One region of the Metapseudomonas resinovorans NBRC 106553 genome, then DNA from elsewhere that is predicted to be linked to it. Evidence: predicted binding sites of a transcription regulator. Region 1 holds the regulator's gene; each other region holds the start of a gene.
What was found. Region 1 encodes FliA, which starts transcription of late flagellar genes. Its sites were predicted from a motif close to CTAAAGTTTNNNNNNNNNNNGCCGNTAA; they were not measured.

Region 1 (10,271 bases):
TGGCGATGGGCAGGTTGTCGGTGAAACCTTCGACATGCACCGGGTTGCCATAGGGCGCCAGAATCCTGGCGATCTTCTCGATCAGGTTGAAGGCGGCGTCGTTGGGAATGGCGTCGCCACTGGGGAACAGCAGGCTGGAGTTCATCTCGATCTCCACCCAGAGCTCGTTGCCGCGCACGTTCAGTTGCTCGGAGCTGATCAGGTCGCCGAAGGCATCGCGCACGCTCTGGGCGATTTCCTGCAGCGGGTCGGCGCCCGGATCGTCGATGGACGTCTGGGTGCGCTCGCTCTCCTCCACCATGGCACGGTCCGGTTCGGCGGTGCGCGGCTTCTCTTCGCCCACGGGGATCGGCTTGATTGAGCGGTCCGGCTGGTTGAACACGCCCACCAGGGTTTCCGAGAGGATCTTGTACTTGCCCTCGTTGATCGAGGAGATGGAATACATCACCACGAAGAAGGCGAACAGCAGCGTGATGAAGTCCGCGTAGGACACCAGCCAGCGTTCGTGATTCTCGTGCTCTTCCTGATGCCGTCTGCGCGCCATGGCCCCTTCCTCAATCCATGAAGCCTTGCAGCTTGAGTTCGATGGAACGCGGGTTCTCGCCTTCGGCGATGGAGAGGATGCCTTCCAGCAGCATCTCGCGGTAGCGCGACTGGCGCAGGGCGATGGACTTGAGCTTGGCACCGATGGGCAGCAGCAACAGGTTGGCCAGGCCCACGCCGTAGATGGTGGCGACGAAGGCCACGGCTATGCCGCCGCCCAGCTGGCTGGGATCGGCCAGGTTGCCCATGACGTGGATCAGGCCCATGACGGCGCCGATGATGCCGATGGTGGGCGCATAGCCGCCCATGCTCTCGAACACCTTGGCGGCCGCGAGGTCGCGGCCTTCCTGGGTGAACAGGTCGACTTCGAGGATGCTGCGGATGGATTCCGGCTCGGCGCCGTCCACCAGCAGTTGCAGGCCCTTGCGGGCGAACGGATCGGGCTCGCTGTCGGCCACCGGCTCCAGGCCGAGCAGGCCTTCCTTGCGCGCCGCCATGCTCCAGTTCACCACGCGATTGATACCGCCGGCGAGGTCGATCTGCGGCGGGAACAGGATCCAGCGGAAGATCCCCAGGCTGCGCTTGAAGATGCTCATGGGCGTCTGCAGGAATGCCGCGCCCAGGGTACCGCCCAGGACGATGAGCGCCGCCGGCCCGTTGAGCAGGGCCGCGGCGTGGCCGCCTTCGAGGTAATTGCCGCCGATGATGGCGACGAAGGCCAGGATTACCCCGATCAGGCTAAGTACATCCATTACCTGGTGTTCTCCATTACATGCAGGCCTCGACCAGGTGCTTGCCGATGTCGTCCAGGCCGTAGACCGCGTCGGCCAGGTTGGCCTTCACCACGGCCATGGGCATGCCGTAGATCACGCAGCTGGCCTCGTCCTGGGCCCAGACCTGGCTGCCGCCCTGCTTGAGCAGGCGCGCGCCTTCGCGGCCGTCCGCGCCCATGCCGGTGAGCACCACGGCCAGGACCTTGTCGTTGTACGACTTGGCCGCCGAACCGAAGGTGATGTCCACGCAAGGCTTGTAGTTCAGGCGTTCGTCGCCGGGGAGGATGCGCACCACGCCACGGGCGTCGACCATCATCTGCTTGCCGCCGGGGGCCAGCAGGGCCAGGCCGGGACGCAGCACGTCGCCGTCCTCGGCTTCCTTGACGGAAATCCGGCAGAGCTTGTCCAGGCGTTCGGCGAAGGCCTTGGTGAAGGCCGCCGGCATGTGCTGGATCAGCACCAGCGGCGCCGGGAAGTTGGCCGGCAGCTGGGTGAGCACGCGTTGCAGGGCAACCGGCCCGCCGGTGGAGGTGCCGATCGCCACCAGCCGGTAGGCCTTACGCTTTGGGGCGGCGGAACCGGCCGGGGCCGCCGGGGCGGCGTGGCTCGGCTGCGCCGGCGTGTGCAGCGCGCGCGCCGGCACGCTGCTGCTGGCGGCCGGCGCCGGTGCCGGTGCCGGTGCCGCATGGGACGGGCTGCTGATACTGCTGTAGCGGCGATTGCTGCGGGCGATGCTGTGGACCTTCTCGCAGAGCAGCTGCTTGACCTTCTCCGGGGTACGGGAGATGTCCTCGAAATTCTTCGGCAGGAAATCCACCGCGCCGGCGTCCAGGGCGTCGAGGGTGACGCGGGCGCCTTCGTGGGTCAGCGAGGAGAACATCAGGACCGGGGTCGGGCAGCGCTGCATGATGTGCCGCACCGAGGTGATGCCGTCCATCATCGGCATCTCGTAGTCCATGGTGATGACGTCGGGCTTGAGCGCCAGCGCCTGGTCGATGGCTTCGCGGCCATTGGTGGCGGTGCCCACCACCTGGATATTGGGGTCGGAGGAAAGGATTTCCGAGACGCGGCGGCGGAAGAACCCGGAGTCATCCACCACCAGAACCTTGACTGCCATAAGAATAAAGCTCCTAGCGGGCGGCCATCGCTGGCCGCCCCAGATCAACCACGGCGTGCGTAATGCTTGAGCATGCTCGGCACGTCGAGGATCAGCGCGATACGGCCGTCGCCGGTGATGGTGGCGCCGGACATGCCCGGCGTACCCTGCAGCATCTTGCCCAGGGGCTTGATCACCACCTCTTCCTGGCCCACCAGCTGGTCGACCACGAAGCCGATGCGCTGGGTGCCCACGGAGAGGATCACCACATGGCCCTCGCCCTGCTCTTCCACCGCCGCGCTCTGCACCAGCCAGCGCTTGAGGTAGAACAACGGCAGGGCCTTGTCGCGGACGATCACCACTTCCTGGCCGTCCACCACATTGGTGCGGGACAGGTCGAGGTGGAAGATCTCGTTGACGTTCACCAGCGGGAAGGCGAAGGCCTGATTGCCCAGCATCACCATCAGGGTCGGCATGATCGCCAGGGTCAGCGGGACCTTGATGACGATCTTCGAACCCTGGCCCTTCTGCGAGAACACGTTCACCGTGCCGTTGAGCTGGGAGATCTTGGTCTTCACCACGTCCATGCCGACACCACGGCCGGACACGTCGGAAATCTCAGACTTGGTCGAGAAACCCGGGGCGAAGATCAGGTTGTAGCACTCCAGCTCGGTCAGGCGGTCGGCGGCATCCTTGTCCAGCAGGCCCTTCTCCACCGCCTTGGCGCGCAGCACGGCTGCGTCCATGCCCTTGCCGTCGTCGGTGATCATCAGGAGGATGTGGTCGCCTTCCTGTTCAGCCGAGAGCACCACGCGGCCGGTACGCTGCTTGCCGGCGGCCTCGCGCTCCTCGGGCGACTCGATGCCGTGGTCGACGGCGTTGCGCACCAGGTGCACCAACGGGTCGGCCAACGCCTCGACCAGGTTCTTGTCGAGGTCGGTTTCCTCGCCCACCAGCTCGAGGTTGATTTCCTTCTTCAGGTTGCGCGCCAGGTCGCGGACCAGGCGCGGGAAGCGGCCGAAGACTTTCTTGATCGGCTGCATCCGCGTCTTCATCACCGCGGTCTGCAGGTCGGCGGTCACCACGTCGAGGTTGGACACGGCCTTGGCCATGGCCTCGTCGCCGCTGTTGGTCCCCAGGCGCACCAGGCGGTTACGCACCAGCACCAGCTCGCCGACCATGTTCATGATCTCGTCCAGGCGCGCGGTATCGACCCGCACGGTGGTCTCGGTTTCGCTGACGGCGGCCGGGCCGGCGGCACCATTGCTGGCGGCGGGCGCTGCCTGGCGCGGCGCGGGCTCGGCCTTGGCGGCGGGCTTGGCGACCGCTGCCGGGGCGACCGCACGGCTGACGGCGGGCGCGGCGGCAGGCACCGGCTGGGCGGCGGGTTCTTCAGCCGGAGCCGAGAACTTGCCCTTGCCATGCAACTGGTCGAGCAGCGCTTCGAATTCGTCGTCGGTGATGTTTTCGCCGCTGTCGGCAACGGGTGCCGGGGCAGCGACCGGGGCACTGGCGACAGGCTCGGCGGCGCCGTTGAACTTGCCCTTGCCGTGCAGCTGGTCGAGCAGGTCCTCGAACTCGTCGTCGGAGATCTCGTCGCCGCCGCCAGCGGTGGCCAGGGCCACGGCCGGAGCATGGACGGCTATCGCGGCCTCCGGCTCCACGGCGGCAACGGACTTGCCCTTGCCGTGCAGCTGGTCCAGCAGCGCTTCGAATTCATCGTCGGTGATTTCGTCGTCGGCGGTCGCCGGCGCTTCTGCTTCAGCGCTGGCGTTGTCGGCCAGGGCATCGAGCAACTGTTCGAACTCGCTGTCGGTGATATCGGCCGAGGCCGCCACCGGCGCGGGTGCTTCGACTACCGGTGCGGGCGCCGCGGGGGCCGGCTCGGCGCCACCCGGTTCGGCCAGGCGCGCCAGGGCGGCCAGCAGCTCCGGGGTAGCGGGAGTCGGTTCGCTGCGTTCGCGCACTTCGCGGAACATCTCGTTGACCGTGTCCAGCGCCTGCAGCACCACGTCCATCAGCTCGGCATCCACGCGGCGTTCGCCCTTGCGCAGGATGTCGAAGACGTTTTCAGCGATGTGGCAGCACTCGACCAGGGCGTTGAGCTGGAGGAAACCAGCGCCGCCCTTGACGGTATGGAAACCACGGAAGATCGCGTTGAGCAGGTCCATATCGTCCGGGCGGCTTTCCAGCTCGACCAGCTGCTCGGACAATTGCTCCAAAATCTCGCCGGCCTCTACCAGGAAGTCCTGGAGGATTTCTTCATCGGCGTCGAAGCTCATATGAGCGCTCCCTAGAAACCAAGGCTGGATAGCAGATCGTCGACGTCGTCCTGTCCGGACACCACGTCTTCCCGTATATCGGCATGGATCTGCGGACCTTCACCCCTGGAAGGACTTTTTTGTTGTTCCAGCTCGGCGCGCAGCGCCGCGTGGTCGTGCTCGATGCCCGCGTAACGGTCCACCTGGCTGGCCATGAGCACCAGTTTCACCAGGTTGCTTTCCACTTCGGTGACCAGTTGGGTCACGCGCTTGATCACCTGGCCGGTGAGGTCCTGGTAATCCTGGGCGAGCAGGATGTCGTTGAGCTTGCCCGACAGCGCATCGGTGTCGCGCTGGCTGCGGGAGAGGAATTGCTCGACGCGACGGGCCAGGTCACGGAAACCATCCGCGCCGATTTCCCGGCGCATGAAGCGCCCCCACTCCTCGCCCAATTGCTGGGCTTCGTCGCTCAGGCCGTTGAGCAGCGGCGCGCTTTCCTCCACCAGGTCCATGGTGCGGTTGGCGGCCTTCTCGGTCATCTGCACCACGTAGGACAGCCGGTCGGTCGCGTCGGCGATCTGCGACATCTCCTGGGCGTGGGGCAGGTGCGGGTCGATCTGGAAGTTGACGATGGCGTTGTGCAGCTCACGGGTGAGCCTGCCTACTTCCTGGTACAGGCCACGGTCGCGGACTTGGTTGAGTTCGTGGATGAGTTGCACGGCATCGGTGAAATTGCCTTTCTCAAGGCTATCCACCAGTTCCCGCGCACGGACTTTCAGGGTCGACTCGAAGTCTCCCAGCAGGTGTTCGTTCTGGTCCATGGTGCCCTCGCGGCTGACATCAGCCGTTGACCCGCTCGAAGATCTTCTCGATTTTTTCTTTCAGGACCTGGGCGGTAAAGGGCTTGACCACATAGCCGTTCACGCCGGCCTGGGCCGCTTCGATGATCTGGTCGCGCTTGGCTTCGGCGGTCACCATCAGCACCGGCAGGTGCTTCAGGCGCTCGTCGGCACGCACGGCGCGCAGCAGGTCGATGCCGGTCATGCCGGGCATGTTCCAGTCGGTCACGAGGAAGTCGAAGTTGCCGCTGTGCAGCATCGGCAGGGCCGTGGTGCCATCGTCGGCTTCAGCGGTATTGGTGAATCCCAAATCGCGCAAGAGGTTCTTGATGATGCGTCTCATCGTCGAGAAATCATCCACGATGAGGATTTTCATGTTCTTGTCCAAGTCGACCTCCGTACAGTCTCAAACGCCCCTCTTGCCGGGAGCGCCGTTCAAATCTGGAAGCGGTGTGCGTTCAGCGCGCGCGCCATTCACAGAGCCGCGCGCGCAGACGGGCCGCGCACTGGCTATGCAACTGGCTGACTCGCGATTCGCTGACCCCCAGCACTTCACCGATTTCCTTCAGGTTCAATTCTTCGTCGTAGTACAGCGCCAGCACCAGGCGCTCACGCTCCGGCAGGTTCGCGATGGCATCCGCCAGCGCGGCCTGGAAGCGTTCTTCTTCCAGATCTTGGGAAGGTGAGAAAGGAGTGACACCGGCGTCCTCGTGCACGCCGCCCTGCTCGCCGTCCTGCAACAGGTCGTCGAAGCTGAACAGGCGGCTGCCCAAGGTGTCGCTCAGGATGCCGTAGTAGTCTTCGAGACTCAATCCAAGTTCGGCAGCAACTTCCTGATCTTTAGCGTCGCGTCCCGTTCTGGCTTCAATTACCCGGATCGCGTCGCTCACCATGCGGGTGTTGCGGTGCACCGAACGGGGTGCCCAGTCGCCCTTGCGGACCTCGTCGAGCATGGCCCCGCGAATGCGGATACCGGCGTAGGTTTCGAAACTCGCGCCCTTGCTGCCGTCGTATTTCTTCGAGGCTTCGAGCAGGCCGATCATCCCGGACTGCATCAGGTCTTCCACCTGCACGCTGGCCGGCAGGCGCGCGAGCAGGTGATAGGCGATGCGCTTGACCAGGGGCGCGTAGCGCTCGATCAGTTGATGTTGCGAATCCCTTGCCTGTGCCTTGCCGTACATACGCAGCCCCGTGGCGGGTGTCATACAGGGTGTTCCGCGGAGGGCTGTCTGACCAGCCGCTCGACGAAGAACTCCAGGTGACCACGCGGATTGGCCGGCAGCGGCCAGCTGTCGACCTTCTGTGCGATCGCCTTGAACGCCAGCGAGCACTTCGAGCGCGGGAAGGCTTCATAGACCGCGCGTTGCTTCTGCACGGCCTTGCGCACCGATTCGTCGTAGGGCACCGCGCCGACATACTGCAGGGCGACGTCGAGGAAGCGGTCGGTGACCTTGGTCAGCTTGGCGAACAGGTTGCGTCCTTCCTGCGGGCTGTGGGCCATGTTGGCCAGCACGCGGAAGCGATTCATGCCGTAGTCGCGGTTGAGCAGCTTGATCAGCGCGTAGGCGTCGGTGATCGAGGTCGGCTCGTCGCAGACCACCACGATGACTTCCTGGGCGGCGCGGACGAAGCTGACCACCGAATCGCCGATACCGGCGGCGGTGTCGATCACCAGCACGTCGAGATTGTCGCTGATGTCGCTGAAGGCCTGGATCAGGCCGGCGTGCTGCATGGGCGAGAGCTGCACCATGCTCTGCGTGCCGGAGGCGGCCGGGACGATGCGAATGCCACCCGGCCCCTGCAACAGCACGTCGCGCAGGTCGCATTCGCCATTGATCACATCGGCCAGGGTGCGCTTGGCGGTGAGGCCGAGCAGGACGTCGACGTTGGCGAGTCCCAGGTCGGCGTCCAACAACATGACGCGACGACCCAGCTCGGCCAGTGCCAGCGAAAGGTTCACCGACACGTTGGTCTTGCCGACGCCACCCTTGCCGCCGGTCACCGCGATCACCTGTACGGGATGCATACTACCCATTTCAAATACCTTGCCTTAGGTCGACTGGGCCACTTGGCTGTCCAGCACCGCCCCCTCGGGGGCGGCTAACGATTCTTCAACCGGCGCGCCGCGCCGGATTCTGGTAGAGCCCGGCGAACAGGTCAGCCATGGCTTCTTCACTTGGATCCTCCGGTGCCTGGAGGCTCACCGCACGGCTCACCAGCTGGTGGCTGCGCGGAACCTGCAGATCATCCGGGATTCGCGGTCCATCGGCGAGATAGGCTACCGGGAGATGCTGGCCGATAGCCAGCCCCAAAACCTCGCCCAGACTGGCCGCTTCGTCCGCCTTGGTAATGACGCAACCCACCAGGCCGCAGCGTTTGTAGCTGTGATAGGCGGCCTTGAGCACCTGGCTCTGGCTGGTAGCGGCCATGACCAGGTAATTCTTCGCGTTTATCGACCGGCTTGCCAGCGCTTCCAGCTGCAGGGTGAGGGCCGGATCGTTGACCGGCAGACCGGCGGTATCGATCAGCACCACGCGCTTGCGCATCAGCGGCGCCAGGGCCTGGGTCAGGGACTGGCCCGGGTCCACCAGGGTCACCGGTACGCCGAGGATGCGGCCGAGGGTCTTGATCTGTTCCTGGGCGCCGATGCGGAAACTGTCCATGCTCACCAGGGCGACGCCCTGGGCGCCGTACTTAAGCACGTAGCGGGCGGCCAGCTTGGCCAGCGTGGTGGTCTTGCCCATGCCGGCCGGACCGACCAGGGCGATCACACCGCCCTCTTCCAGCGGCTCGATCTTCGGCGTGCGGATGGCGTGGGCCAGGTGCGCCAGCAGCATGCGCCAGGCCTGGCGCGGTTCGTTGACCTTGGCCACCTTGTCCAGCAGGGCGCGGCCCAGCTCGGCCGACAGACCCATGCGCTGCAAGCGGCGCCAGAGGTTGGCCTGCTGCGGGCGACGGCTTTGCATCTGGCCCCAGGCGATGGACCCCAGTTGCACTTCGATCAGTTCACGCAGGCCGCTCAGCTCGAAACGCATGGCGTCCAGGGCGGCTTGCTCGACCACCGGCGGCCGCGTGCTCACCGCTTCCAGCGGACGCGGCGCCGGACGCGGGCGACTCATGGCGGCGGACAGCGCCGACTCGGGCAGCTCGGACTCGATGGCGGTCAGCGACTCCCCGGCGAACAATTGACGGTCCTTGCCGGCATCGGCCATGGCACGGGTGGTCAGCTCGGCCTGGGCTTCGGCGATGCGCGCCTGGGTCTTGCGCAGCTCGGCTTCGAGGGCCGGGTTGGGCTTGCTCGGTGCCGGGGCCGGCAGCGGGTAGTCCAGCGCCGCGGTCAGCTCGACACCGCCGGCGACCCGACGATTGCCGATGATGGCGGCATCCGCGCCCAGTTCATCACGCACCAGCTTCATGGCTTGACGCATATCGGCGGCGAAGAAGCGTTTGACCTGCATGGTCCTTGCCCTCGGTTAGTTCTGGCCCACAGTCGCGACTATGGTGACCTGCTTGTTGTCCGGTATTTCCTGGTAGGCCAGTACGTGCATGGTGGGCACGGCGAGCCTTGCGAAGCGCGACATCATTGCCCGGATCGGTCCGGCCACCAGCAGGATCGCCTGCTTGCCGAGCATTTCCTGACGCTGCGCCGCCTCTACCAGGGAGCGTTGCAACTTTTCGGCCATCCCGGGTTCCAGAAGAACGCCATCTTCCGAACCCTGTCCGGCCTTCTGCAGGCTATTGAGCAATATCTGTTCCAACCTGGGCTCCAGAGTGATCACGGGCAGCTCCGGCTCTAGTCCCACAATGCTTTGCACGATTGCGCGGGATAGCGAGACGCGCACCGCCGCCACCAGCGCGGCGGGATCTTGACTCTTGGGCGCTAGGTTGGCGATGGCTTCGGCGATGGTGCGGATGTCGCGCACCGGCACCTGTTCCTGCAGCAGCGCCTGGAGGACCTTGAGCAGGGTCGACAGCGACACCATGCCGGGCACCAGCTCTTCGGCCAGGCGCGGCGAGCTCTTGGCGAGGTTCTGCATCAACTGCTGGACTTCTTCGTGGCCGAGCAGCTCGTGGGCGTGCTTGTGCAGGACCTGGTTGAGATGGGTGGCGACCACGGTGCTGGCGTCCACCACCGTGTAGCCGAGGGATTGGGCCTGGTCGCGCTGGCTGGCGTCGATCCACACCGCTTCCAGGCCGAACGCCGGATCCTTGGCGGCCACGCCGTTGAGGGTGCCGAACACCTGGCCGGGGTTGATGGCCAGCTCGCGGTCCGGGTAGACCTCCGCCTCGGCCACGCTGACGCCCATCAGGGTCAGGCGGTAGGCGTTGGGCAGCAGGTCGAGGTTGTCGCGGATATGCACCGAGGGCATCAGGAAGCCCATCTCCTGGGACAGCTTCTTGCGCACGCCCTTGATCCGCGCCAGCAACTGGCCGCCCTGGTTGCGGTCCACCAGCGGAATCAGCCGATAGCCCACTTCCAGGCCCACCAGGTCCACCGGGGTCACGTCGTCCCAGCCCAGCTCCTTGGTTTCCTGGGCGCGCTGGGCGGGCAGCAGCTCCTGCTGGCGCTTCTCCTCCTGCACCGCCTCTTCCTTGACGCGCGTCTGCTTCTTCCAGATCAACCAGGCGCCGCCTGCGGCCACCAGGCCGAGGCCGACGAAGGGCACATGGGGCATGCCCGGCACCAGGCCCATGGCGATGAGGATGGCGGCGGACACCGCCAGGGCCTTGGGCGAGGCGAACATCTGCCGGTTGACCT
Region 2 (10,271 bases), 160 kb from region 1:
GTTGGCGTTCCGCATGTGGGGCTTCCCGGGGCTGACCCTGCTGGGCCTGGCGCTGATGGTGGCGATCCTGCTGACCACGGCCTTCGTGCCGGCCTTCCGCATGACCCTGGTGTTCGGCGTGCCCTTCCTGGCGTTGCTGGCCTTGTCCTACCGCCTGTACTTCCGGGGCAATGCCCAGGCCGTTTCGGCCCAGGCGCAGGAGGCCTGACGGCGTTCCGCGATCAGCGTTGCGCCAGGGGCGGTTGGTCGCGGAAGAACGCCAGGATGGCGGCACTATTGTCCCGGTAATTGAGGTTGCCGCAGTGTCCGCCACGGGGGTAGAGGGTCAGGCGGTCGCCGAAGGTGCGCCGCAGGAAACCCAGGTCGCCGGGGCCGAGGATGAAGTCGTCGGTGTTGTGCATCACGCCGAGCTTGCGGTTGTCGCGCAGGTAGCTTTCCAGGGCATAGAGGCTGACCTGCTGGTTCAATTGCTCCACATCGTCGTCGCGCGGCTGGGCGCCATTCCTGAATCGGGCGCGCCAGAACGGCAGCACCTGCTGGTGCAGGTAGCAGTCGAAATTGCATTGCAGGGCGAGCTTCATGAAGGGCGTGAGGCTGGTGCCCTGGTTGATCTGCAGGTTCGCCGGGGTTACCAGGCCCCTGTGGTTGAGCGCGTCGGAGGTGAACACCAGGTTGGTGACCGACAAGCGGAATACCGAGCCGATCAGCATTGCCATCTCTTCATCCGAAAGGCGCTGGTCGGAGCGCTGGAAGTCGTAGATCAGTGCGTCGTTGAGGTCGATGTAGCCCTGCTCCTTGAAGAAGGTGGCCAGGCGGGTCAGCAGCATGTCGAAGAAGGTGCTGTCCTTGAGGCCGTTGACCTTGGCCTGGACCAGCAGGTCCAGGTTGCTGATCGAGGTGTAGAGGTTCACCGGCGGGTTGATCAGCAGGACCTTCTTGAAGTTGAACGCGCGCCGGCTTTCGTCGAGGTGGCTGATGAAGGCCGCGTTCAACCCGCCCAGGCTGTAGCCCACCATATGGAACTCGGTGACGGGCAGGTCGGGGTGCTGGGCGCGAATGGCGCGCATCACCTGGTACAGGTCCTCGGCATCGGCGCTGGAAATCCCCGGGGTGGCGTTGCGCGATGCGGCAACCATGAAGTCGTAGCTGGTGGGCGAAGAAAGCTGCACGACGTGATAGCCATCGCCATAGAACAGCCGCTTCAGGAACTCCGGGGTCCGGCCGGAGTAGTTGGCGCCGGTGCCGGCGATGACGAACACCAGGGGCGCGGCATGGGGCTGCCGGGCCAGGCGGTAGCTGAGGCGGTTCACCGCCCAGAAGTTCGACTGCGGCGTGAACTCCCGCGTCGTTTGCTCGTCCAGGCGGTAGTCGGACTGGGTGATCGTCCGTCTCGACGGCAGTTCGGGGCGCAGCCGGGGCGGGCTGGTCACTATGGTCGCCTCGAAGGGGTTCTCCAGCGGGAAGCCGTAGCTGGCCGGGTCCACATCCTGGGCCAGGGTTGCGGCGCTGATGAGCAGTCCGCATAGCAGAACGGCAAGGCGCGAGTTCAGCATCGACGAGTTCCTGAATGGGCTACGGCCTGAAGTCGAAAAAATTCTGGTTCAACAAGTCGATTACAACAAGGCGCGGGGGCAATCCGGTGCTTCGGGCTTTTGCCCAGCTGCTTTCCGAGCGGGCTGCGGGTTTCTGTTTCGCCTTCCCGGGCGACTCCCTTTGGCAGTCGACGGAGTGCCGCCCACCCCAAAGGAAGCAAAGGGCTTGCCCCGACATCCGGCCCGGCTGCGCCGGGTTCCCTCGCTACATCGTCGCTCCGGGGGCACGGCGTGAGGGGCCATCCATGGCCCCACACGCCTCTCGCGGCATCCATGCCGCTCATCCCCCTACGCAACGATTCCGCTCGGCCTCCTGAAGGGGCGTTTGGCGCGGCGTCATCTTCTCTGCTTCGTTTCAGGCTGCAGTTCGCATCAGGTTGGTTTGTGCCTCGCCGGCGCGAGTCACCCCTCGCCCTTCGGGAGAGGGGCGGGGGAGAGGGTGGTATCCGGCAGCTGGGAGCCAGTTTGGGCACTCACACAAAATCGCCAATCCAGCCTGAACAGCCCTTCCCCGGAACTCCGCAACGAGCCAATGAGAAAGGGCGCCTCACGGCGCCCTTTTGCTATTGCCGGTTCAGCGATTGAACCGGTCCACCAGGGAGTACTGCCCCTGGGCGGTATGGGTCAGTTCCTCGCTGAGCAGCGCGGTGCGCTGGGCTTCGTCCGAAGTCTGGTCGGCCAGGTGGGCGATGCTGCTGATGCTCTGGTTGATCTGCTCGGCCACCGCGCTCTGTTCCTCGGTGGCGGCGGCGATCTGGTCGGCCATGTCGGCGATGTTGGCCACCGCTTCGCTGATGCCCACCAGCGCCTGGTCGGCCTGGAGTACGCGCTCGACACCTTCGTCCGCCTGGCGACGACCGTTTTCCATGGTGTGCACGGCTTCCTCGGCGGTCTTCTGCAGCTGGGCGATCAACTGGTGGATCTGCCCGGTGGACTCCGCCGTGCGTTGCGCCAGCTGGCGCACTTCATCGGCCACCACGGCGAAGCCGCGACCCATCTCGCCGGCGCGGGCCGCTTCGATGGCGGCGTTGAGCGCCAGCAGGTTGGTCTGGTCGGCGATGCCCTTGATCACATCCACCACACCGCCGATTTCATTGCTGTCCTGGGCCAGGCGGGTAACGGTTTCGCCGGTTTCGCCCACCGACTGCGACAGGCGCTGGATGGCCTCGCGGGTTTCGGCGGCGATGTTGCGGCCCTCGCTGGTCAGGCGATTGGCCTGCTGGGTCGCGTCGGCGGTGCGCTGCACATTCGTGGCCACTTCCTGGGTGGTGGCGGCCATCTGGTTGACCGCGGTGGCCACCTGCTCGGTTTCCACCCGCTGGCGTTCCAAGCCCTCGGAGCTGTTGTGGGCCAGGGTATCGGCCTGGCGGGCTTGCTGGGTGAGGTGCTCGGCGGTGTCCTGCAGGCGTGTCAGGCAGGTCTTCAGGCGGGCTTCCTGGCTGAGCATGGCCATTTCCAGGCGCGCCTGGGCGCCACGGCTGTCGGTGTACATCTGCGCGATCAGCGGGTCGGAGGTGGTCTGCTCGGCCAGGCGCAGTAGGCGCTTGAGGCCGCGGTTCTGCCACATCAGGCCGACCAGGCCCAGCGGCACCGAGAGCAGCGCGGCGAGCAGGAAGCCCCAGTGGGAGTTCAGCCAGGCGCCGATGAGGAAGCCGATCTGGCTGATCAGGATGAAGGGCAGCCAGTCCTGCAGCACCGGCAGCCATTTGTCGCGGCCGGGGATGGCGGCCTTGCCGGCGTTCAGGCGCTGGTAGAGGTTTTCCGCGCGGCGCACTTGTTCGGCGGTCGGCTTGATCCGCACCGACTCGTAGCCGGTGACCTGGCTGCCGTCGAAGATCGGCGTGACGTAGGCGTTGACCCAGTAGTAGTCGCCGTTCTTGCAGCGGTTCTTCACCACGCCCATCCAGGGGCGGCCCTTCTTCAGGGTCGACCACATGTGGGCGAACACGGCCGATGGCACGTCCGGATGGCGCACGAGGTTGTGCGGCGAGTGGATCAGCTCGTCGCGGCTGTAGCCGCTGATGTCGACGAAGGCTTCGTTGCAGTAAGTGATGACGCCCTTGCTGTCCGTGGTGGAAATCAGGCGTTGCTGGGCGGGGAAGCTACGTTCCCGCTGGGTAACAGGTTGGTTGTTTCTCATGGTGTCCATCCGCAAGGCTTACAGCTTCTATCGGCATCCAGGCGCTAAGGTTGAGCCTTTTCTTTCGCGCGCAGTCTACTTGGTTCCCACCGAAGCTGCTGTCCGCGCGTGCCTTGCCGCCTTTCCTTTCCCTCCTGAATATCCGCTTTGTTTTTTGGCGCTGTTTATGCGGCGATATCTAAATGCTTCCCGTAGTTTGGCTGTTTGAGTTGTGTCGGAAAAATGCCGGCAGATATATGGCGCAATTCTGGTTGCTCTTTTGGTTAATCAATAACTCCTCTTGGTTTGCACTCTAAACAGGCCTCAAGTTGGTTTGTGCCAGCTTTTGGTGCCGATTATTTTGGCGTCAAAAGCCTGTGGTTGATGGGTTTCAGGTTAATTGACTGTTTTATATTGATTATTAATTTTGAAATCTTCAGGTGTTTATCTGTGTGCCTGTGTGGCACTCGATTTGCTCTGTGCAAGTTGTCTTCCGCTTTACGGCTGTTGTGCTTTCAAGTTGCGGTGAGGTTTGCCTTGCAGCTCCCCGCCAAGAATCCTGCCGTGCCTTCGAGTCATGTACGAGTTGGATGCTCGCACCTTTGCGGCGAGGTCCGGATTGGCCATTAGCCCAGGGGGTCGTGCAATGCGCATCAGTATTTTCGGATTGGGGTATGTGGGGGCGGTTTGCGCGGGGTGCCTGTCGGCGCGGGGCCACGACATAGTCGGGGTGGACATCGCCGCGGTGAAGATCGACATGATCAACCAGGGCAAATCGCCCATCGTCGAGCCTGGCCTGGAGGAGTTGCTCCAGCAGGGCGTGGCCAGCGGCAGGCTGCGCGGCACGCTGGATGTGCGCGAAGCGGTGCTGGCCACCGATATTTCCTTTATCGCCGCACCGACGCCGAGCAAGAAGAATGGAGACCTGGACGTGTCCTACATCGCCCAGGTCTGCGAGCAGATCAGCAGCGTGCTGCCGGAGAAGGGCTCGCGCCACACGGTGGTGGTGCGCAGCACCGTGCTGCCGGGCACGGTGATGAACGTAGTGGTGCCCATGCTCGAGCGCTGCTCGGGGATGAAGGCCGGCATCGATTTCGGTGTGGCGGTCAACCCGGAGTTTCTCCGTGAAAGCACCGCCATCAAGGACTACGACTATCCCGCCATGACGGTGATAGGCGAGCTGGACCAGACCTCCGGCGACCTGCTGCAGGCCATCTACCAGGAACTGGACGCCCCGATCATCCGCAAGGGCATCGAAGTCGCGGAGATGATCAAGTACACCTGCAACGTCTGGCACGCCACCAAGGTCACCTTCGCCAACGAGATCGGCAATATCGCCAAGGCGGTCGGTGTCGATGGCCGTGAGGTGATGGAGGTGATCTGCCAGGATCACAAGCTCAACCTCTCCAAGTACTACATGCGTCCCGGCTTCGCCTTCGGCGGCTCCTGCCTGCCCAAGGATGTGCGGGCGCTGACCTATCGCGCCGGCCAACTGGATATCGAGCATCCGTTGCTGCACTCGATCATGCGCAGCAATCGGGTCCAGGTGGAGCGCGCCTTCGACCTGATCGCCAGCCACGACAAACGCCGCATCGGCCTGCTCGGTCTGTCCTTCAAGGCCGGCACGGACGATCTGCGCGAGAGCCCCCTGGTGGAGCTGGCCGAGATGCTCATCGGCAAGGGCTTCGACCTGCACATCTTCGATCGCAACGTCGAGTACGCCCGCGTCCACGGCGCCAACAAGGACTACATCGAATCGAAGATTCCCCACGTCTCCTCGCTGCTGCGGTCCGACCTGGACGAGGTGGTGGCGCGGGCCGACGTCATCGTCCTCGGCAACGGCGATCCGCACTTCGCCAGCCTGGTGGAGAAGGTGGCGCCGGGCAAGACGGTGGTCGACCTGGTGGGCTTCATGAAAGAGCGCAGCTGCGCCGGCATGGAAGGCATCTGCTGGTAGGGAAATGCCCGGGCGCCAGCCCCTGATTCCGGCGTGGCCGGGCAGGGGCCTGGCCCCTTTCTGGAGGGCGATGGGGATGGAAGCTTTGGCACGCGGCCTGCGCGAAGGCGCCGGCTGGATGGTGTTTTGCACCGCACTGATGCTGCTGGCCCTGGCCATGCCGCAATCGGTGTTCGACCCGGAGTCCCGGGATTTCCTGCTGTTGCTGGGGGCGGTGGGCATCTGGCGCTACTCCATGGGCGCCATCCACTACCTGCGCGGCTTGCTGTTTCTCTACCTGGTGTTCCCCTGGTATCGGCGTCAGGCGCGCAAGCTGGGGGAGGCGGCCGATCCGTCCCACGTTTTCCTGCTGGTGACGAGCTTTCGCATCGATGCGCTCACCACCGCCGAGGTCTACCGCTCGGTGATCGAGGAAGCCATCGCCTGCGGCTATCCGGCCACGGTGGTCTGCTCCCTGGTGGAGATGTCCGATGAGCTGCTGGTCAAAAGCCTGTGGCGCAAGCTCGATCCACCGGCCCATGTCAGCCTGGACTTCGTGCGCATCGCCGGGACCGGCAAGCGCGACGGCCTGGCCTACGGCTTTCGTGCCATTTCCCGGCACCTGCCGGATGACGACGCGGTGGTGGCGGTGGTGGATGGCGACACCGTGCTGACCCCGGGCGTGATCCGTCGGACGGTGCCGTATTTCCGGCTGCTGCCCAAGGTCGGCGGGCTCACCACCAACGAGTTCTGCGAGGTGCGCGGCGGCTACGTCATGAGCGAGTGGCACAAGCTGCGCTTCGCCCAGCGCCACATCAACATGTGCTCCATGGCCCTGTCGCACCGGGTGCTGACCCTGACCGGGCGGATGTCGGTGTTTCGCGCCCAGGTGGTGACCAACCCCGGCTTCATCGCCGACGTCGAGAGCGATCACCTGGACCACTGGCGCCTGGGCCGCTTCCAGTTCCTCACCGGCGACGACAAGTCCAGTTGGTACAGCCTGATGCGCCTGGGCTACGACACCTTCTACGTGCCGGACGCGGCGATCAACACGGTGGAGCACCCGCCGGAGAAGAGCTTCCTCAAGGCCAGCCGCAAGCTGATGTTCCGCTGGTACGGCAACAACCTGCGGCAGAACTCCCGCGCCCTGAGCCTCGGGCCGCGCCGTCTCGGCTGGTTCACCTGCCTGGTGCTGGCGGACCAGCGCGTGGCCATGTGGACCAGCCTGCTGGGCCCGGCCGTGGCGATCATCGCCAGCCTCAAGTACGGCATCCAGTTCCTGCTGATCTACCTGCTCTGGATCGGCATGACGCGCCTGGCGCTGACGCTGCTGCTGGTGGCGTCCGGGCACCCGGTCGGGCCGGCCTATCCGCTGATTCTCTATTACAACCAGGTGCTCGGCGCCATGGTGAAGGTCTACGTGTTCTTCCGTCTCGACCGGCAGTCCTGGACGCGGCAGAACACCAGGCTGGAACGGGGCCTGGCGACCTTCCAGAGCTGGTTCAACGCCTGGTCGTCACGGGCCATGACGTTTTCCGCGGTCAGCGTATTCCTGGCCGTGCTTGTGAGTGTTGTGTAAGGGGGCGGGGCCGACGGAGCGGTCGGCCCGGCAGGGGACAAATCCGAGTCGGGAAGGAATGGAACAATGAGCACAGCCACGGGTGTTGCCAGCAATTCGAACATCGTCCACGAGTCCGAGGCCCAGCGTCAGTACGCGCGCCTCAAGATGCCGGCCAAGGTGCGATTCCTCGGCCCCAACCGCGAGACACTGGAGAGCGAGCTGCTGGATCTCTCCGCTGGCGGCTTCAGCTTTGCCAATAGCGCCCACGCGCTGAAGGAGGGCTCGCACCACAAGGGCAAGCTGGTGTTCCAGGTGGATGGCCTGGGCATGGCCATCGACGTCGAGTTCCAGGTTCGCTCGGTGCAGGGCGAGGGCAAGCGCGTGGGCTGCGAGTTCCACAACCTGCGCCCCCGTGAAGTGGCGGCCCTGCGCTACCTGATCACCGCCTACACCAGCGGCGAGATGGTGACCATGGGCGACATGCTCAACACCCTGCAGCGCGACAACTTCGCCAAGGCGCGCAAGGGCAAGGGCGCCGGCGGCGGCATGGGCTTCTTCGGGCGCCTGCGGGCCCTGACCTTCAGCCTGGCGATCTTCCTGGTGGGCGTCGGCGCCTTCACCTACATCCTTAACCAGCTCTACCAGCTGTATTTCGTGACCCATGCCGACTCGGCCATGGTCAACCTGCCCAGCCAGGTGGTCAGCATGCCGCGCGAGGGCGTGGTGCAGGCGGCACTGGTGAAGGTGGGCGGCGAAGTGGCCAAGGGCGCGCCGCTGGCCACCTTCAGCGCCACCATGCTCGATGTGCTGAAGAACAACCTGCCGGAAGGGCAGATGACCCCGGACAACATCGAGCGCCTGTTCAGCAAGTCGCTGCAGGGCACCCTCACCAGCCCCTGCGATTGCCGCGTGGTGGCGCAGCTGGTGGGCGACGGCCAGCCGGCCGCCAAGGGCGCACCGGTGTTCGAGCTGCTGCCGCTGGAAGGCCAGGCCACCATCGAGGCGCGCTTCCCCTACAAGACCTTCGCCAAGGTGCAGCCAGGGGCCGAAGTGAACGTCCAGGTGGCCGGCGAGAGCGTCCCGCGCGTGGGTCACATCAGCTCCGTGACCCTGCAGCAGGGCGGCCTGGCCTCGGACCTGCGGGTGTCCATCCTCACCAGCGAACCCCTGGCCACCGAGATGGCCGGGCGCCCGGCGGAAGTGACCATCGACGGCCTGCCCGGCAACCTGCTGCTGGACAAGGTCATGGCGGCCGGCAAATGAAGGCCCTCCTGCTGCCCTTGATGGGCTGCGGCCTGCTCCTGGGCTGCGCCGGCTTGCCCGACCAGCAACTTGCGCGCGAAGCCATGGCGCGCGGTGACAGCGAGACCGCCCGGCAGAACTACGAGGCCCTGGCCGGCAAGGGCTACGCCGATGCGCAGACCGCCCTGGGCGACATGGCGGCCGGCAGCCGCGACCCCAGCCGGGTGGCCGAGGCCGAAAGCCTGTATCGCCAGGCTGCGCCCAGCTCGGTGCGTGCGCAGTCGCGCCTCGGCCGGCTGCTGTCGCGCCAGGGCGGCGCCAGCGACGACCAGCTCAAGGAGGCCGAAAGCCTGCTGAACCAGGCCATCGCCCAGGGCGAGTACAGCGCCGTGGTGCCCCTGACCACGCTCTACCTGAACTACCCGCAGCTGTCGCCGGCCCTGGACCCGCAGCAACTGGTGGATGGCTGGCGGGCCCAGGGGATCGGCGAAGCCGAGCTGGCGCAGATCCTCATCTACCGCAGCCAGGGCAGCTACACCGCGCACCTGGCCGAAATCGAGGCCAAGTGCCAGGCGCAGTTGGCCCTGCAGGATGTCTGCTACCTGGAGTTGGCCACCGTCTACCGCCTGCGCCAGCAGCCCGAGGCCATGGAGCAGTTGCTGACCCGCCTGCGCGGCGCCTACGCGGCCAGCCTGGTGCCGCCCACGCGGGTGGAATCGGTGGCGCTGGCCCTCGCCGATCCGAGTATCCCGGCGCCGGCCGAGTTGAGCCTGGCCAAGGCCTTGCTGGACGAGATCGCACCGGCTTACCCCGGTGCCTGGGCGTCCCTGGCCAAGCTGCTCTACGACTACCCAGCCCTCGGCGGCACTGAGGAAATGCTCGGCGACCTGGAGCGTGGCCGTGGGGCGGGAGACAGCCGCGCCGAGCTGCTCACCGGACGCCTCTACTACGACGGGCGCCTGCTGCCGATGGACCCGCATCTCGCCGAAGCCCATTTGCTCAGGGCCGCGGCCGAGCAGCCGGCGGCCAACTACTACCTGGGGCAGCTCTATCGCCGTGGCCTGCTGGGCGAGGTACGCCCCCAGGACGCGCTGGACCGCCTGCTGCTGGCGGCCCGCGCGGGCCATTCGACGGCCGACCTGGCCCTGGCGCAGATGTTCAGCGAGTCCCTCGGGGTCAAGGTGGATCGGGTGAACGCCTACGTCTTCGCGCGTATGGCGGCGAGCCGGGCGCAACCCGAGGCGACCCGGTTGCTGGCCACCCTGGAACCGGCCATGAGTGCCGCCGAGCGACAACGCGCCGCGCAGCTCCTCGAGGAAGAACAGGGCACGCGGCAGGTGGTCGACCCGGTACGCCTGGCCCGTATTCAACCGCTGCAGAACGGAGTGGACCTGCTATGAAAGTGACGGGCTGGATGGGGGGCATCCTGGGTGGTTCGCTGCTCTGCGGCCAGGTTGCGGCGGCAACCCTGGAGGCACCACGCAACTTCGGCCTGGACATCAAGGTCACCGGCCAGTCCGAGGACGACCGCGACCTGGGCACCCGCTCCGGTGGCGATGTCGAGGGCATCGGCCTGGATGTGCGGCCCTGGCTCTACGGCCAGTGGGGCGACTGGAGCGCCTACACCATGGGGCAGGGCGTAGCCGCCACCGACGTGATCGAGACCGATACCCTGGAGTCGGACAGCATAGTGGCCGACAGCGAGGACGATGACGACGCCCGCGAAGCCGACAAGAGCTACCTGGCAATGCGCGAGTTCTGGGTCGACTACGGCGGCTTCACCGCCTACCCCGGCGAGCATCTGCGCTTTGGCCGGCAACG
Region 3 (10,271 bases), 400 kb from region 1:
CAAGCTCGGTCGCGACGTGATAGAGACCCGGCGCGGCCAGGGTTACCGTTTCACCGGTGAGGGCCGATGAGGTCCATTCAGCGCCGACTCAGCCTGGAGCTGGTCGGCGTGTTGCTGCTGGTGGGACTGGTCCTGGTGCAGACCAGCCTCTGGCTGTTCGACCTGGGATTGCGACGCTACCTGGTCGAAAGCCTGCGCAACGAGGCCGAGCTGCTGTTGAGCGCCCTGGTGCGTGGCCCCAACGGCCTGGAACTGGACGAAAAGCGCCTCAACCCCGCCCATCAGCAACCTTATTCGGGTCGCTATTTCGTCATCGATCTCGGCGATGAGTCCTGGCGCTCCCGCTCCCTATGGGACGCCAAACTGCCCATGCCGGAGCAGAAGGGATTGGCCGAGGGGCTTCTGCCCGGCCCCGACAATCAGGAATTGCTGACCTGGCGCGGCGACTACCGACGCTTCGGCCGCCAGGTGCGGATTGCCGTGGCGCAGGACTACACGCCGGTGCTGGAAAGCATTCGTCGCGTGCAATGGACCGGCCTGGCCCTGGGCGTGGCCGGCCTGTTGCTGCTCCTGGTCCTGCAGCGCTTCAGCGTGCGCCGGGCGCTGCGTCCGCTGGAGCAGGTGCGCCAGCAGATCGCCCAGTTGCAGCAGGGCCAGCGCAGCGAGCTGGACAGCCGCGTCCCCGAGGAACTGGAACCTCTGGTGGCGCAGATCAACCATCTGCTCAGTCACACCGAGGACACCTTGCGGCGTTCGCGCAATGCCCTGGGCAACCTGGGGCATGCGCTGAAGACTCCCCTGGCGGTACTGGTCAGCCTGGCCGACCGCGAGGAGCTGCGCGGCTATCCGGAGCTTCAAACGACCCTGCGCGAACAGCTGGCGCAGATCGAGCAACGCCTGGGCCGCGAGCTGGGCCGTGCGCGATTGGCCGGTGAGGCGCTGCCGGGGGCGCATTTCGACTGCGCCGAGGAGCTGCCGGGCCTGTTCTCGACCCTGGCGCTGATCCACGACCGCGGCCTGGACCTGGACTGGGACGCCCCCGAAGGACTGCGCCTGCCCTGGGATCGGGAAGACCTCCTGGAGCTGCTGGGCAACCTCCTGGACAACGCCTGCAAATGGGCGGAAACCCAGGTCAACCTGAGCATTCGCAGCGGCGAGGGCGGTTACAGCCTGACGGTGGACGACGATGGTCCGGGCATTGCCGAAGACCAGCGCGAGGCGGTCATCGGCCGTGGCGCGCGCCTCGACGAGCAGGTGGCCGGGCACGGCCTGGGCCTCGGCATCGTGCGTGACATCGTCGAATCCTGGAACGGCCGCCTGAGCCTGACGGAAAGCCCCCTGGGCGGCCTGCGGGTGCGCATCGAGCTACCGGCCGGGGGCGCTGCGTAGCCATCCCGGTACCCAGCGACGGGGATCGATGGGTATCGCAGGCTCAACCCATCCTGCAGGCTCATCCTGGTGCGGCCGTAGGATGGGTTGAGCGAAGCGATACCCATGCCGCCACGACTCGATGGGCTACGCGGACCTCACACCCGGAACTGCCCCAGCAGCTGATTGAGCTGCACGGCCAACTGGCCCAGGCGCTGGCTGGCGCCGGTGGTCTGTTCGGCCGCGCTGGCGCTGTCGTGGGCCAGGCCGGCGGCCTGGGTGACGTTCTGGTTGATGTCTTCCACCACATGGGACTGCTGCAGGGTCGCGCTGGCGATGGAGGCGTTCAGCCCGGTCAGGGTGCGCAGCACCTGGGCGATCTGCGCCAGGCTTTCGCCGGCCTGGCTGGCCTGCTCCACGGTGGCGCGGGAGGCACGGCTGCTTTCGTTGATCACCTGCACGGCCGCAGCGGAGTTCTCCTGCAGGCGCTCGATCATGTCGTGGATTTCCGCCGTGGACTTCTGCGTGCGCTGGGCCAGCAGGCGGACCTCGTCCGCCACCACGGCGAAACCGCGGCCCTGCTCGCCGGCGCGGGCGGCCTCGATGGCGGCGTTGAGTGCCAGCAGGTTGGTCTGTTCGGCGATGGAGCGGATCACTTCCAGCACGCCGCTGATCTGCGCGCTGTCCTGCGCCAGGGTCTGGATCACGTCCACCGCCTTGGCGATGGTGGCGGAGAGCTGGTCGATCTGCCGCAGGCTGCTGTCGATGTTGTCGTGGCCCTGGCGCGCCTGTTCCTCGGCGTGGCGCACTTCGCTGGCGGCGTGCTCGGCGTTCTTCGCCACGTCCTGTACGCCATAGGTGACTTCGTTGATGGCGGTGGCCACCTGTTCCATCTGCAGTGACTGCTGTTCGCTCTGGCGCAGTCCCTGGCTGGCGATGCCGTCCAGTCTGCCGGCCGCCTGGTCGAGGGCGCCGGCGGCGTCCAGGGACTGGCGGATCACGCCGCGCAACTTGCCGGTGAAGGCGTTGAAGTGTCCGCCCAGGGCGGTGATTTCGTCGCGGCCGTGGGTATCCAGGCTGCTGGTGAGGTCGCCTTCGCCGCTGGCGATATTGGCCATGGCACAGACCACTTCATCCAGCGGCCGGGTGATGCTGCGGGCGATGAGGATCACCAGCAGCGCCATCACCAGGGCGATGGCCAGGCCCACCGCCGAGGCCTGGATGGCCTGCTCGCGGAACTCGACCTGCATGTCGTCGATATAGATCCCCGAACCGATCACCCAGCCCCAGGGGGCGAACAGCTGCACGTAGGAAACCTTCGGCAGCGGGTCGCTGGCGCCCGGTTTCGGCCAGCGATACTCGACGAAGCCCGCGCCTTCGGCCTTGGCCACCCGCGCCATCTCGTTGAATAGCGCCTTGCCGTCCGGGTCCTTGTAGCCGGAGAGGTCCTGGCCCTCGAGCTTGGCGTTGGTGGGGTGCATGATCATGCGCGGGGTCAGATCGTTGATCCAGAAATAGTCGCCCTTGTCGTAGCGCAGCGCGCGGACTGCCTGCATCGCCTGCTTCTGCGCCTCTTCACGGGACAGGGTGCCGGCCGCTTCCTGGCCCTGGTAGAACTGCAGCAGGCCGGCGGCGGTCTCGACCACGTGGCGGGTTTTCTGCTCCTTGCCCTGGTAGAGGTCGTCGTAGATCTGCCACAGCATCAGTACGCCGAGGGTGACCAGCATGAAGACCGCGACGATCAGGATCAGCCAGAGACGGCGGCTGATCGGCAGGTTGCGCAAGCTGTGCATGGGGCGGGAACTCCTGGATTCTTGTTATGGGTGCGTCGCGCAGCAGAGCAGGCGGCGTGTCCTTGATCAATAAGCCTTTAGCCGCGATTTCCAAATGGCTCTCTGTTAGCATTTCGGCGCTCCGGGACAAAGCTGAAGGCTCGTTCGTCCCCGGAACCCGCTCGCTGGTACCCGGTCTGATCGCCATTCGGCACGTTTGCCGTGCCAGCAACCTGCACATTCGTACGTAAAGGCCGCCAGAGAGCGCGCCTCGGGGGAGATTTTCGATGGATTTGTGGACGGCCATGCAGGCCATCATTCTGGGGATTGTCGAAGGCCTGACGGAGTTCCTGCCGATCTCCAGCACCGGCCACCAGATCGTGGTCGCGGACCTGCTCGACTTCACCGGTGAACGGGCCATCGCCTTCAACATCATCATCCAGCTGGCGGCCATCCTCGCGGTGGTCTGGGAATACCGGCGCAAGATCCTCGACGTGGTCGTCGGCCTGCCCACCCAGCGCAACGCCCAGCGCTTCACGATCAACCTGCTGGTGGCGTTCTTCCCGGCGGTGATCCTCGGGGTGGCCTTCTCCGACCTGATCCACCATTACCTGTTCAACCCGATCACCGTGGCCAGCGCCCTGGTGGTGGGTGGCGTGGTGATCCTCTGGGCCGAACGCCGCGCGCACCTGGTGCAGGCCGACAGCGTCGATGAAATGACCTGGAAGCACGCCCTCAAGGTCGGTTGCTGCCAATGCCTGGCGCTGGTGCCGGGGACCTCGCGTTCCGGCGCCACCATCATCGGCGGCCTGGTCTTCGGCCTGTCGCGCAAGGCGGCCACCGAGTTCTCGTTCTTCCTCGCCATGCCCACCATGGTCGGCGCGGCGGTCTACTCGGGCTACAAGTACCGTGACCTGTTCCAGCCGAGCGACCTGCCGGTGTTCGCCCTGGGTTCGGTGGTGTCCTTCCTCTTCGCGATGATCGCCGTGCGCAGCCTGCTGAAGTTCATCGGCAGCCACAGCTACGCCGCGTTCGCCTGGTACCGCATCGGCTTCGGCCTGCTGATCCTGGCGACCTGGCAGCTCGGCGTGATCGACTGGTCCACCGCCCAGGGCTGATGTTCCCTGAGTTGCGAGAAGGCGCGCCTTCTGCGTTTCTGGGGGACACTCGTAGGTTGGGCTGAGCAACGCGAAGCCCAACGATGCCCGGTCACCAATGTCATGTTGGGCTTCGCTTCGCTCTGCGCCAACCTACGGGTTCTGGGCTAGCGCCCCGAATGGGGAAACTCGAGGATGAAGCGGGTCCAGCCGCCCGCCGACTCGCAGCGGATCTCGCCGCCGTGGGCGAGCACGATGGAGCGGCTGATGGCCAGGCCCAGGCCGGCGTGCTCGCGGCCTTCGCGGCGGGCGGGGTCGGCACGGAAGAAACGATCGAACAGCCTGGGCAGCAGCTCGGCGGGAATCTCCGCGCCGTTGTTGACGACCGTCAGGCGCACCCCATGGGTGCCGCTGTCGAGGCCGAGTTCGATGCGCCCGCCCTCGGGCGTGAAGCGCAGGGCGTTGTCCAGCAGGTTGAACAGGGCGCGGCGTAGCATGTCGCGGTCGGCGTTCAGGCGCGCGTCACCCGTGCGGCGCATGTCTACCCGGCGATCCTCGGCCAGGGGACTGAAGTAGTCGATCAGGCTGTCGAGCTCGCCGGCCAGTTCCAGGGGCTCGCGCCGGGTGGCCAGGAGCCCGTGTTCGGCCTTGGCCAGGAACAGCATGTCACCGACCATCTGCGCCAGGCGCTGGAGCTCTTCCAGGTTGGAGTGCAGGGTTTCCCGGTACTCGTCGAGGGCTCGGTCCTGACTGAGGATCACCTGGGTCTGGGTCAGCAGGTTGGACAGCGGCGTACGCAGTTCGTGGGCGATGTCGGTGGAGAAGGCCGAGAGCCGCTGGAAGGCGTCGTCCAGCCGCCCCAGCATGGCGTTGAAGGCCTGTACCAGCGGCACCAGCTCCTGGGGCACCTGGTCGTCCGCCAGGCGCGTGGTGAGGGAGCTGGCGGAAACCCCGGCGGCCACCTCGGCCATGCGTTGCAGCGGGTGCAGGCCACTGCGCGCCGCCCAGGCACCGAGCAGCGCGGTGGCCAGGGCGGAGAGCCCCACCGTGAGCCAGATCAGCCGCTGCATGCGTTCGAGGAAGTGCTGGTGGTGGGTGATGTCCAGGGCCAGGGAGAGGCGTGGCGAGCCGGGTTCTCCGGGGCGCAGGGGGGTGCTGTAGACCCGGTAGTCGGTGCCATCCTGCTGCCAGTCGTGGAGGCCGTCCCGGCCCGGTGCGCGCAGGCCCTCGGCGCTGTTGAACCAGTAGCGACCGTCGCGGCCTTCCAGGCGCAGGGCCAGGTCCGGATGCAGGCGCAACTGGGCCTGCAGGGCATCCAGCCGGGAGGGCAGGGCGCTTGGGTCGTCCACCTCGCTGATCAGCGCGCGGAAGGAGTCCATGCGGGTTTCCAGCAACTGCTGGTCGAGTTCGATGAAGTGCGCTTCGCTGGCGCGGTTGAACAGCACCCCGGCGATCAGCGAGACGCAGGCCGTGCAGGCGGCGAACAGCAGGCCCAGGCGAGCCGTGAGGGAGAGTCTGCCCATCAGCCTTCCCGGGCCTCCAGCACGTAGCCCATGCCGCGCACGGTATGGATCAGCTTGGTGGGGAAGTCGTCGTCCAGCTTGGCCCGCAGGCGGCGCACGGCGACTTCGATGATGTTGGTCTCACTGTCGAAGTGCATGTCCCAGACCTGCGCGGCGATCAGCGTCTTGGGCAGCACTTCGCCCTGGCGGCGCAGGAGGAACTCCAGCAGGGCGAACTCCTTGGCGGTGAGGTCGATGCGCCGGCCGCCACGCTCCACCTTGCGGCTCAGCAGGTCGAGGTGCAGGTCGGCGAGCTCCAGGCTGGTTTCCTGGGCCGTCGTGGCACCGCGCCGCAGCAGCGTGCGCACTCGGGCGAGGAGTTCGGCGAAGGCGAAGGGCTTGATCAGGTAGTCGTCGGCACCCAGTTCCAGGCCGTGGACGCGTTCTTCCACGGCATCCCGCGCGGTGAGGAACAGCACCGGGACCTGCAGACCGGCCTGGCGCAGGCTGCGCAGCACCTGCCAGCCGTCGAGGTCGGGCAGCATCACATCGAGGATGATCAGGTCGTAGCCACCGGCCAGCGCCAGGTCACGGCCCTCCACGCCGTTGGTGGCGAGGTCGGCGGCCAGGCCGGCTTCGCTCATGCCCTGGCGCAGGAACTGCCCGGTCTTGGGCTCGTCTTCGACTATCAGCAGTTTCATGTGGGCAGTAATTTCATGCTGGCAGTGGCTTCATGGTGGGCGCGTCGCTCGAACTGCTGCCTTATACCGCACCGGTGGGCCGCGCGGGTCAAGCTGACAAAGTTGTAATACGTTTGCGCCGTTGGTGCCGTGGATTTTTCAGGGGGCGCCCGACTGTATACAATTGCCGGATTTCCGCATCTTCAGGTCCACCCGCTCATGCAGCACCCCGCCGAACATTCACCGCTGGGCAAGTCCAGCGAGTACGTCAGCAGCTACAGCCCGGAACTGCTGTTTCCCATCTCCCGCGTCACCAAGTGGAACGAGCTGGGCCTGACCGCCGCGACCCTGCCGTACCAGGGCGTGGATTTCTGGAACTGCTATGAGCTGTCCTGGCTGACACCGTCCGGCAAGCCGGTGGTGGCCATCGGCGAGTTCGCCATTCCGGCCGAGTCGCCGAACATCATCGAGTCCAAGTCCTTCAAGCTGTACCTCAACTCGCTGAACCAGTCGGTCTTCGCCAACGCCGCCGAGCTGGAGCAGGTGCTGGCGCGGGACCTTGGCGCGGCGGCGGGTGCGCAGGTGCAGGTGCGGGTGCGCAGCCTGTCGGACGTGGCGGACGAAGGTGTCGCTAGCCTGCCGGGGGCCTGCATCGACGAGCTGGACGTGGTCATCGACCGTTACGAGCATCCGCAACCCGAGCTGCTGCGCGCCGAAGCCGGGCAACCGGTGGAAGATGCGCTGCACAGCCATTTGCTGAAGTCCAACTGCCCGGTCACCGGCCAGCCGGACTGGGGCTCGGTGGTGGTTGAATACCGTGGGGCGAAGCGCCTGGACCACGCCAGTTTCCTCGCCTACCTGGTGAGCTTCCGCCAGCATGCCGATTTCCATGAGCAGTGCGTGGAGCGCATCTTCCTCGACCTCAAGCGCCTGCTCGAGCCGGAATCGCTGACCGTATTCGCACGCTATGTGCGCCGTGGCGGGCTGGATATCAACCCGTACCGCAGCACCCACAAGGTGCAGACCGACAATCGCCGGCTGGTACGGCAGTAACGCAAACCCCGACTCGATGTCGGGGTTTTGTTTTCTGGCTGGGCTAGATGCCCATGTTCGCCAGGCTTTGCATGATATTGCGCAGGGTGCCGGCGAGGGTGGGGTGGCGTGTTTCGAAGCGCTCGATGGCCAGGTTGACGCCATCCACCAGGGTGGCGTCCGGCGCCATGGCGGCCTCGCGGGCAAGGCGCAGTTCGATTTCCTGCATCAACTCGATCAGCGATGCGCGTTCCTCCGCATCCAGCGGCGGATCCTCGGCCAACTGGTCGCGCAGTTGTTGCAGTTGCTGCTGCAGGCGTTCAGGCATGTCTTTCTCCCTCTGCGATTGTCTCAGGAGTGGACCCTGGCGGTGAGGCAAAGGTCCCTCATGTCCTAGAGATTAATCCAGGCGGCGGCTGCCTGCCTGATCGGGATCAAGGCGTTGACCAATCAGGGCTTCTCGCCCTTCTCGCGGCGGCTGGCGAGGTCCGCCAGGCAGGGGGCGAGTTCTCCCAGGTGATCGATCACCGAATGCGCGCCCAGGCGGTACAGCTCCAGGGTGGCATCGGCGCGCAGGCGGTCGCGCTGTGCGCTGGGCAGGGCCCGCCAGTCTGCCGGCGCGAGGCCGCATAGGGGGCCGCTGGCCGCCAGGCCAATGGTCCAGAGCCCGGCGTTGAGCCCGGCCTGCAGCAGGCGCGGATTTGCGCTGATCAGCACGCAGCCTTGCAGGTGCGCGACACCGAGTCCGGCCAGGGCTTGCCAGCAGCTGTCCGGCGCCGGCCAGGGGCGCGCACCGTTCGTTTCGCTGCCACCCAACCAGGCGGGCAGGGCCGAGGCCAGGCGCCAGCCGGCGGGAACGGGCAGTTCATCGAGCCAGGCGCAGGGCACCTTGCCGCCCGAGAACAGGCCGGCCAGCTCGTCGAAGTCGGCGACGGCCTCGGCGTGCTCGTCGGCGGCATCCAGCAACTGCTGTTGGAAGGCCTGGAACTGTTCGTCGCTGGCGCAGGCGTCCAGGGCATGGTCGAGGGCTGCGCGCGGGGGCAGGGTGGCGGCTTCGGCCAGGCGCGGCGCCGGGCAGTCCGGCAGCATGCGGCCAAGTGCGAGGGGCAGGGTGCGTGCGCCGAAATCCACCAGGCAGCCGGAAAGGCCGAAGAGGACGGCAGTGAAGGCGGGCGGTTGGTTGTGGGGCATCTGCGTCATCCTGACGAGGTCCGACGCAGACTAACGGCGGGGCATGACAGCCAGGTTACGAGCGCTTGCCGGCACCCATGGCCAGGCGCAGGTCGTCGGGCACCGGGACGGACTTGTCGGTGCCGTGGTCGATCCAGACCAGTTTGCAGTGGCCTTCCCCGTAGAGGGTGCGTGGGTCTTCCAGGGTGCTCAGGCGGTGTTCCACCACCAGGCTGCTGTTGCCGACGGCGCCGGCGTGGAGTTCGATGACCACGGTGGCCGGATGCACGACGGGCTTGAGGTAGGTATGCAGGGTCTGCAGCACAACCGGCCCCTGGGGCACGTTGTTCATGGCGATGCCGAGCCGCTCGAACCAGGCGACCCGCGCCTCTTCCAGGTACTGGATGTAGAGGGTGTTGTTGACGTGGCCGTAGCTGTCCATATCACCCCAGCGCACGGGGATGTGGGCAACATGTAGCAAGGTATTTTTCGTCATTCCGACTGTCCGCTATGCTCCCCGGAAGGGGCGATGGCCTTATACTCCGCGCCTTCGACGGCGGCGGGCCGCCACACTACGTTTCTCAAGGAGAGTCTGCAATGCAACTGATCGGTGCGCGATGGATCGATCGTCTGGGCCTCGTTCTGGCCTGCCTTACCCTGGCGGTAGTCCCCGTCGCTGCGAACGCCGCGGACGAGGACCCATGGGAGGGCTTCAACCGTGCGATCTTCCGCTTCAACGACACCCTCGATACCTGGGCCCTGAAGCCCATCGCCCAGGGCTACCAGGCGGTGACCCCGCAGATCGTCGAGGACGGCGTCCACAACGTGTTCAACAACGTAGGTGACGTGCGCAACCTGGCCAACGACCTGCTCCAGGCCAAGTTCCACGATGCCGGCGTCGACACCGGTCGCCTGATCTTCAACACCACCTTCGGCCTGCTCGGCTTCTTCGATGTGGCGACCCCCATGGGGCTGTCGCGCAACGACGAGGACTTCGGCCAGACCCTGGGTGCCTGGGGTGTGAGCAGCGGTCCCTATCTGGTGCTGCCGTTCTTCGGCCCGAGCACCGTGCGCGATGCCCCCGCGAAGTTCCCGGACAGCTTCGTCGGCCCGTACCGCTACATCGATCACGTGCCGACCCGCAACGTGACCTTCGCGGTGGATGTGATACAAACCCGCGCCAGCCTGCTCTCGGCCGAGAAGCTGATCACCGGTGACCGGTACATCTTCATCCGCAACGCCTTCCTGCAGAACCGCGAGTTCCGCGTGAGGGACGGTGAGGTCGAAGACGACTTCTAGGCCCTGGCGGCAGAAAAAAGGCGACCTCGAGGGTCGCCTTTTTCGTTACCAGACCTTGCCGCTAGCGCAGGTCGATGATGGCCAGTCCAAGGCTATGGACGCCCTCGGCGTTCCGGCCGATCCGAACCACCTCGGCCTCGGCTTCCAGGCCCGACAGGGCGCTGTGTTCGGAGGGAATCAGCACACGGACACGGTCGCCAACCGCCAGCGCGACCTCCACTTCGAGCTGCATGCCGCTGCTGGAGAGGTCCAGGCAAAGGGCGGGGTATTGCCGGCCGGCGTGCTCCAGGATGGCCCGGGTTTGCAACTGCATCCTGATGAAATCACGCTTCTCGCTGTAGTTGCGGTCGT

Region 2: the regulator FliA is predicted to act here: its motif matches at 3,760-3,787, upstream of PCA10_RS19010 (methyl-accepting chemotaxis protein).
Region 3: the regulator FliA is predicted to act here: its motif matches at 3,272-3,299, upstream of PCA10_RS17855 (methyl-accepting chemotaxis protein).

What each region holds. Positions count from the first base shown of each region.
Region 1 covers NC_021499.1:4,351,676-4,361,946, forward strand. Annotated here, with positions in the region: gene motD (flagellar motor protein MotD) at 1-544, opposite strand, end outside; gene PCA10_RS19755 (flagellar motor protein) at 555-1,295, opposite strand; gene PCA10_RS19760 (protein-glutamate methylesterase/protein-glutamine glutaminase) at 1,312-2,433, opposite strand; gene PCA10_RS19765 (chemotaxis protein CheA) at 2,478-4,694, opposite strand; gene PCA10_RS19770 (protein phosphatase CheZ) at 4,706-5,494, opposite strand; gene PCA10_RS19775 (chemotaxis response regulator CheY) at 5,514-5,888, opposite strand; gene fliA (RNA polymerase sigma factor FliA) at 5,971-6,717, opposite strand; gene fleN (flagellar synthesis regulator FleN) at 6,714-7,547, opposite strand; gene flhF (flagellar biosynthesis protein FlhF) at 7,624-8,970, opposite strand; gene flhA (flagellar biosynthesis protein FlhA) at 8,986-10,271, opposite strand, start outside.
Region 2 covers NC_021499.1:4,192,245-4,202,515, reverse strand. Annotated here, with positions in the region: gene PCA10_RS19020 (amino acid permease) at 1-208, shown strand, start outside; gene PCA10_RS19015 (alpha/beta fold hydrolase family protein) at 222-1,553, opposite strand; gene PCA10_RS19010 (methyl-accepting chemotaxis protein) at 2,167-3,732, opposite strand; gene PCA10_RS19005 (nucleotide sugar dehydrogenase) at 4,358-5,668, shown strand; gene PCA10_RS19000 (glycosyltransferase family 2 protein) at 5,745-7,226, shown strand; gene PCA10_RS18995 (alginate biosynthesis protein Alg44) at 7,293-8,471, shown strand; gene PCA10_RS18990 (sel1 repeat family protein) at 8,468-9,850, shown strand; gene PCA10_RS18985 (alginate export family protein) at 9,847-10,271, shown strand, end outside.
Region 3 covers NC_021499.1:3,948,265-3,958,535, reverse strand. Annotated here, with positions in the region: gene PCA10_RS17865 (response regulator transcription factor) at 1-70, shown strand, start outside; gene PCA10_RS17860 (sensor histidine kinase) at 67-1,389, shown strand; gene PCA10_RS17855 (methyl-accepting chemotaxis protein) at 1,527-3,161, opposite strand; gene PCA10_RS17850 (undecaprenyl-diphosphate phosphatase) at 3,428-4,258, shown strand; gene PCA10_RS17845 (heavy metal sensor histidine kinase) at 4,405-5,760, opposite strand; gene PCA10_RS17840 (heavy metal response regulator transcription factor) at 5,760-6,440, opposite strand; gene queF (NADPH-dependent 7-cyano-7-deazaguanine reductase QueF) at 6,639-7,472, shown strand; gene PCA10_RS17830 (DUF4404 family protein) at 7,516-7,779, opposite strand; gene PCA10_RS17825 (hypothetical protein) at 7,902-8,642, opposite strand; gene PCA10_RS17820 (acyl-CoA thioesterase) at 8,698-9,117, opposite strand; gene PCA10_RS17815 (MlaA family lipoprotein) at 9,219-9,920, shown strand; gene PCA10_RS17810 (PilZ domain-containing protein) at 9,982-10,271, opposite strand, start outside.